Gemmata palustris: one gene and its partner. The protein of the gene in region 1 interacts with the protein of each later gene in a pairwise test. Links are inferred from orthologs where the notes say so. Each region holds a gene or a part of one and is shown in the gene's direction. Other genes may lie near its edges.

The links.
Region 2: the proteins of gyrA (region 1) and J8F10_RS26155 interact in binary tests that used the Escherichia coli proteins (3 or more experiments, as listed by UniProt). The link is inferred for Gemmata palustris from one-to-one orthologs.

The regions. Positions count from the first base shown.
Region 1 is NZ_JAGKQQ010000001.1:5,454,849-5,458,862, forward strand. What follows is about bases 434-3,717. They hold gyrA (DNA gyrase subunit A), read left to right. Parts: upstream 434-799; coding sequence 800-3,517; downstream 3,518-3,717. Other genes in these bases: J8F10_RS22350 (hypothetical protein), read right to left, coding at 434-575; J8F10_RS22360 (NAD-dependent epimerase/dehydratase family protein), read left to right, coding at 3,696-3,717. In the rest of the region: more of J8F10_RS22350, read right to left, coding at 1-433; more of J8F10_RS22360, read left to right, coding at 3,718-4,014. UniProt on the Escherichia coli protein: A type II topoisomerase that negatively supercoils closed circular double-stranded (ds) DNA in an ATP-dependent manner to maintain chromosomes in an underwound state.
Region 2 is NZ_JAGKQQ010000001.1:6,294,250-6,297,706, forward strand. The notes cover bases 1-3,092. They hold J8F10_RS26155 (DNA gyrase subunit B), read left to right. Parts: upstream 1-350; coding sequence 351-2,834; downstream 2,835-3,092. Other genes in these bases: J8F10_RS26150 (DciA family protein), read left to right, coding at 2-313; J8F10_RS26160 (hypothetical protein), read right to left, coding at 2,907-3,092. In the rest of the region: more of J8F10_RS26160, read right to left, coding at 3,093-3,269; J8F10_RS26165 (hypothetical protein), read right to left, coding at 3,386-3,457. UniProt on the Escherichia coli protein: DNA gyrase negatively supercoils closed circular double-stranded DNA in an ATP-dependent manner to maintain chromosomes in an underwound state.

The DNA.
Region 1 (4,014 bases):
GCCGCGACTTTCGTGTTCGCGTACTTCTTGGTGATGAGCGTGAGTACCGTCTTGGCGTCGTCCGGTTTCTTGTCATCCAGGAGCTTTTTCGCCAGCGCCAGCCTCTCGGCCGCGGCCGCTTCTTCGGCCGCGGCGCCGGTCAGGGTCTCGGACCCGCGTTCGCCGGTCGTGTTGAGCAGCACCCAGCCGTCGTGCTTGTCGCCCTCTTTCGAGACGATGACGTACCCCAACCCGCCGCCGGCCTTCGTGAGCAGCTCGTCGAGTGCGGTCTCAAGCGGCTTGTCTTTGCACGTGTACGTCACCTTTTGCGAATACGGGAACCCGGTGCCGTAGGCCCACATCACCAGCATATCCGACCGCATGTCGGCCTGCGCTGCGAACTCCTTCAGGACGTCGCCGAGCCGCCCGTTCTTGGCGTCGATGCTCACCTTCACCTTGAGCGCCTTCGTGCGGGTCAACTCCGCTGCAGCGGTCTGTTTCGCGTCCTTTTCACCCTCTTTGGGGGCCGATCGGGACCACGCGGGACCGCCCAGCACGAGCGCGGCAGAGGCGGCAAATAGCACGATTGAACGCATGACACATCCTGTCGCTACGAGGTTCTGCGGATCAAAGTGAGAGGGCCGTCCGAACAGCCTACCCAGATTCAACTTCGGGCACGGGAAAAAGGACCGCGCCGGGGGCTACGGTGCTGGTTCGGCGGAGCGAATTCTTCTAAAATAACATAGTTCTTCGCGGAACATCAGTCGCCACGGAAACGCCGTCATTTCGGCCGCGCGGAGCGTATTTGAAGGAGCCTTCTTTGGCCGACGAAAACACACCTCCGACCGATCCGGACGCCGCGCCGCCCACCGGCGGCCTCGCAATTATTCACCCGCTCGACATCGTAGACGAACTACGGGACAGTTACCTCACTTATGCTCAGTCGGTTATCATCAGCCGCGCGCTACCGGACGTGCGCGACGGGCTGAAGCCCTCGCAGCGCCGCATCCTCGTCGCGATGAACGACCTCGGCCTCGGGCCGGCCTCGTCCACCAGCAAGTGCGCCGGTATCATCGGCGAAACGATGAAGCGGTACCACCCGCACGGCGACGCCTCGATTTACGACTCGCTCGTGCGAATGGCGCAAGACTGGAACTTGCGGTACCGGCTCGTCCACGGCCAGGGGAACTTCGGCTCGATCGCCGGTCTGCCGCCCGCCGCCCACCGGTACACCGAAGCGCGCCTCACGCCGGCCGCGGGCGAGCTCCTCGAAGACCTCGAGCGCGACACCGTTGACTTCATCGACAATTACGACGGCAAGTACCGCGAACCGCTCGTGCTTCCCGGGAAGTTTCCGAACCTCCTGGTCAACGGCTCGGACGGCATCGCGGTAGGCATGGCGACGCACATCCCGCCGCACAACTTGCGCGAGGTGTGTACCGCCCTCGTCAGGCTCATCGACGAGCCCGACGCCACGCTCGCCGACCTCATTCAGATCGTCCCGGGGCCGGACTTCCCGACCGGCGGTATCGTGATGGGTCGGCAGGGAATTCTTGATGCGTACTCGCGGGGCGCGGGGAAAATCACGCTCCGCGCCCGCGCCCAGGTGATGGAAGAGGTCAAAGGGAAGTCGCCGAGCATCCTCATCACGGAGGTACCGTTCCAGGTGACGCGCAACGCGCTCACCGAGGAAATCGGGCAACTGGTGAAGGACGAGCGCATCGCCGGGATCGGCGGCATCCGCGACGAATCATCCGCGCGCAACGGCGAGCCCGTCCGCCTCATCGTCGAGCTCAAGCGCGGGACCGACCCGCACCTCGTCCTGAACCAACTCTACCAGTTCACGAAGCTCCAGAAAACGGTCAGCATCATCATGCTCGCACTGGTGGACGGCCGCCCGCGCGAGCTCACGCTCAAGGAGATGCTCCAGAAGTTCCTGGACCACCGCGTGCACGTCATCCGGCGGCGCACGGAGTACCTGCTGCGCGAGGCGAAGCGCCGCGGGCACGTCCTCGAGGGGCAGCTCATCGCCATTGCGGACATCGAGAACGTCATCAAGATTTGCCGCACGTCGGCCAACCGCGGGGAAGCGAAAACGCGGCTGCAGGGGCTGGCGGTCCCGTCCAGCCTCATGGAGCGGGCGATCGGCGCCGCGGCCTTCACCGCACTACAGCGCGAGCTCGGCACCGTAACCGAGTACCGCATGACGGAGCAGCAAGCGGAAGCCGTCGTCCGACTCCAGCTCGGTCAGCTCGCGGCGCTCGAGAGCGACGAGATCCTGAAAGAGTACCTGCAGCTCCGCGACCTGATCCGCGGGTACGAGACGCTCCTCTCCGCCGACGCGAACATTCACGCCGTCATTCGCGAAGACCTGGACAAGATGGCCTCGAAGTACGGGGACAGCCGCCGGACCGAGATCACCGATGACGGTGGCGACCTGGAAATCGAAGACCTGATCGTGGACGAACCGAACGTCGTCACGATCTCGCACGAGGGTTTCATCAAGCGCATGCCGCTGACCGAGTACCGCGTGCAGGGCCGAGGGGGGAAGGGCGTCCAGGGCGGGCTGCGCGACAAGGACTTCGTGGAACACTTCTTCGTCGCGAGCACCAAAGCCTACCTCTTGTGCTTCGCGAACACCGGCCAGATGTACTGGCTGAAGGTGTACAAGATCCCGCAGGCGGCGCGCACGAGCGCGGGCCGAAGTATCGCCAACGTGCTGTCGCTCAAGCCCGAAGAGAAGATCACGAGCATCGTGCCGGTGCGCGAGTTCGCCGAGGGGTGCCACCTGCTCATGGCCACGCGCCAGGGCACGGTGAAAAAGACCGACCTGATGGCGTACAGCAACGTGCGGGCCGGCGGCATCATCGGCATCACGCTCGACGCGGGCGACGACCTCATTAACGTCGCGCTCACGAGACCCGGCGACGAGATCATTCTCAGCACGCAGAAGGGCATGGCGATCCGGTTCCGCGAGTCCAACGCCCGCGCGATCGGGCGCACGGCCCGCGGGGTCAAGGGCATCAAGCTCGGCAAGGACGACATTATCGTCGGCATGGTGGTCGCGGACCCAGACGGGTTGCTCCTCACGGTCTGCGAGAACGGTTACGGCAAGCGCACGCCGTTCGGCGCGAACACCCCCGCCCCGGAGGGCACCGGCGAGGGCGACGACGAGATGTCGGGCGCCGAGCCGGAAATCATTGAGGCGGAGAACGAGAACGGCGACGGCGAGAACGAGACCGACCCGTCGAACATGCGGTACCGGCTCCAGCGCCGCGGCGGTAAGGGCGTGAAGGACGTCAAGGTGACCGCCAAGAACGGCAAGGTGATCGGCATCACGAGCGTGCGCGACGGCGACGAAATCATGCTCATCACGAAGGACGGCATGGTGACGCGGAGCAAGGTGGACGCGATCCGCATCGTCGGCCGGAACACGCAGGGCGTGAAGGTCATGAACCTGAGCGACGGCGACAAGATCGTGTCGATCGCAAAGGTCGCCCAGGAGAACGTCGGCGACGTGGGAGAGGTGAAGGAATAAGACAGAAGAACGGAGCCGCGGATGAACGCAGATAGCGCGGATAAAACCCAGAGAGATTCCGTTCAGAATCGCACGGGCCGACTTTCGTGGTTTGTGCCTAATTCCTGGGTTTTATCCGCGCTATCTGCGTTCATCCGCGGCTCCGTTCTTCTCCTTCATTGATTTGGAGCCTGATTCAATGCGCGTGCTGATTACCGGCGGGTACGGGTTCATCGGGGCGTGGATCATTCGCAACCTGTTATCGCGCGGCGATCAGGTGTGGGTTTTCGACCTCCGCGAAGACGCCCGCCGATTGCGGCTCGTCCTGCCCGAGAGCGAGGTCGCGAAGGTCACGTTCGTGCAGGGCGACGTGACCGACCTCAAGGCACTCTCCACCGCGATCGCGGCCCACCAGATTTCGCACATCATCCACCTCGCCGGGCTGCAAGTGCCGACGTGCCGCACCGACCCGATGTTGGGCGCGAAGGTGAACGTGCTCGGCACGCTCGCCGTGTTCG
Region 2 (3,457 bases), 840 kb from region 1 along the record:
TATGGGTACCGACAACCGCGGACCGGAGAACATCGCCGACATTCTCGGCAAGTTGTTCACGTCCCGTGGGTGGGGGCGCAAGAACGACCGGATGCGGCTGGAATCGGCGTGGGCCACCGCCGCGGGCAGCGAATTGCTGAAGGACACACAAGTGTTGGGGATGCGGCGCGGCGTGCTGGAGGTCGCCGTGCGGAACGCGGTGCTGTTGTCGGAGCTGACGCAGTTCCACAAGCGCGGGCTGCTCACCAAACTTCGGCTCTCGATGCCCGGGGTCACCCTCACCGATCTGAAATTCCGCGCCGCTTCGTGGTAACAACGTCGAATCGCTGAACCGGAAGGAAACTAATTTAATGAGCACCGAGACGCCACCGGCCGGGGAATACACCGAGGCTCACATGAAGAGCCTCAAGGACGCGGCCCACATTCGCCAGAACCCGGGCATGTACGTCGGTAACACGCAGTCGTCCGGGCTGCACCACCTCGTCTACGAGATCGTGTACAACTCCGTGGACGAGGCCCTTGCGGGGTACTGTAAGCACATCCGCGTTACGATTCACACGGACGGGTCCATCACGGTTGCCGACGACGGGCGCGGTATTCCCGTTGGCATCAAGAAGGACACCGGGAAGTCCGCGCTCGAAGAGGCCCTCACGGTCGCGGGTAACAGCGGCAAGTTTGACAACGCGGCGTACCGCGTTTCGCTCGGGCTTCACGGCATGGGCGCGAAAGCGATGAACGCCCTTTCCGAGTGGTGCGAGGTCGAGGTGCGGCGCGACGGGCGCGTTTACAAGATGGAGTTCGAGCGCGGGTACGCGACCAGTAAGTTGCAAGACCTCGGTCCCGCTCCGGCCGGGCAACGCGGAACGACAATTACGTTCCGCCCGGACCCACTGACCGAGTTTTTTGGGAATCTCGAGTTCGATTACGCCACTCTCGAGGACCGGTTCCGCGAGATCGCGTATCTCTGCAAGGGTTTGGCCATCACGCTCACCGACGAGCGCGAAGCCGGTAAGACCGCACACTTTCAGTTCGACGGTGGCATCGCGGAGTACGTCGTTTGGCTGAACGAGAACCAGGGCGAAGCCGCGGAACACGCCGCGATCTACGTCAAGAAGGAAGTCGAACACTCGACGCCCGATACCGAGGGGATGGGGCTGAAGGTCGCGGTCGAGGTCGCGATCCAGTACACGAACGGTGATGACGAACGCATCCGGTGTTACACCAATAACGCTTATAACCCCGTTGGCGGTACACACCTCAGTGGCTTCCGCTCTGGTTTGACGAAGGCAATCAACGCTTACGGCAAGAAGGAAGGCCACTTTAAGCCGGACCTTGAGGTGCGTGGCGATGACTTCCGTGCGGGGCTCACATCGGTTGTCAGCATCGCGCACCCTGATCCGCTCTTCGAGTCGCAGACCAAGGTGAAGCTGAACAACCCGGAGGTTGAAGGAATCGTTTCGAGCGTCGTCTACGAGTTCCTCACCGAATACCTGGAGAAGAACCCGAAGGAGGCGACGCGGATCTGCAAGAAGGTGGCACTCACCGCGGAACTGCGGATCGCGCTGAAAAAGCACCGCGATGCACTTATTGACCGCAAGAAGATCCTGGGGGGCAGCGGGTTGCCCGGGAAGCTATACGACTGCACGAGCCGCGAGCGCGAAAAGAGCGAACTGTTCCTCGTGGAAGGTGATTCCGCCGGTGGCAGTGCGGAAAGCGGCCGGAATCGTCAGTTCCAGGCCATTCTGCCGCTCAAGGGTAAGGTGCTGAACGTCGAGAAGGCGAAACTCGAGAAGCTCCTGGAAAACAACGAAATCTCGGCACTCATCGCGGCTACCGGTATAGACATCGAGAACGTCGAAGACGTGAGTAAGGTGCGGTACGGGAAGATCATCATCCTCACCGACGCCGACGTGGACGGTCAGCACATCCGCACGCTGTTGCTCACGTTCTTCTTCCGCCAAATGCGGAAGCTGATTGAAGCCGGACACGTGTTCGTAGCCCGCCCGCCGTTGTTCAAAGTCACGCAAAAGAAAGAAACGCGGTTCGTGCAGACGCGCGAAGAGATGGTCGTCGAGCTGACCACCCGGGGGCTCAAGGGGACGACGCTGCACGTGACCAAGCCGGACCAGCCGGCGCGGACCGTGACCGGTGACGATCTCACGAAGTTACTCCCCGCGCTGTCCGAAGCGGAAACGGCTGTAGTCGGTTTGGAGCGCCGCGGGCGCACACTCGATGAACTTCTTCCGCGGGCCGTGGAAGGCGCGTTCCCCGCGTACCAAGTTCACGAGCGGGCGAAGAACAAGGACCACTGGTTCCGTGCGATCGAGGAAGTGGCCGCGTTCAAGGCAGCGCTCACGGAGCAGTTGCAGCGCGAGCCGGTGATCGGTGAGGACTACACGCTCGACGAGTGGCACGACCTGAAGGCGCTGAACCGGGCGCTCGCGAAGATGAAGAACACCGGGTTCGACACGAACGACTTGATCCCGTTGCAGCGGATCGCCGGGCGCGAGCCGCCGGTGCGGTACACGCTCGACCACGACGGGCACACGAAGAACCTCGTGAGCCTACGCGAGCTGGTTGCCGAAATCCGCCGACTCGGTGAGAAGGGGATGGCGGTAACGCGGTTCAAAGGGCTGGGCGAAATGGACCCCGAAGAACTCTGGGAAACGACGCTGAATCCGCAGCACCGCACGCTGCTAAAGGTGACGCTGAACGATGCGTTCAAGGCCGAGGAGATGTTCCGCACGCTGATGGGCAAGGAAGTGCAGGACCGCCGAGCGTTCATCTTCAATAACACGCTCAAAAGTGTCGAGGACATCGACTACGGGGCGTAAAGTTGGACCGAGAAACACGAGCGGCCGGGGATCAACCCCGGCCGTTTTGCGTGTGTGACCGATTTGTGCGAATCACTTGGGTTTGACGAAACCACCGAAGAGGTCCGGGAAATCTGTCGCAGCGCCGCCGTCCATCAGGTAAGTCTTTTGCGCCGATTCGACCCGTTCTTTTGCTTTCTTGAGTTCGCCGTCGTTTTTGGCGATCAACTTGTCCCGCTCTTCTTGACTCAGTTTTAATTTGTCAATCTTCTCGAGCGTGCTTTTAACTCGCTCGAGTGCCGCCGCTTGCTTGTCTCGTGATTCCTTCTTTTCGAGCGTCTCGGCGTAACCGTTGAGATGAACGATAAACTCTTTCACCAGCGCATCCGGGCCGCCGCACCCGGTCGCGGTGAAGAGCAGCAGGCCGATGGCACCAAGCACGACGCGACGCTTCATTCCGCGATCTCCGCCAGGGCTCCCGGAACGAAAGACGACCCGAAAGCGTGTTTGGCGACACTATACAGCGAATCCCGCGCCGGGACCATTCGCACGCGGGAAAACGCGGTGCGAGATCACGGGAGGCGCACACCCGCCGGGAGTTTCACCTCGGTTCCCGTGGGTAGCACTTCGTCCGGTTTTATAGC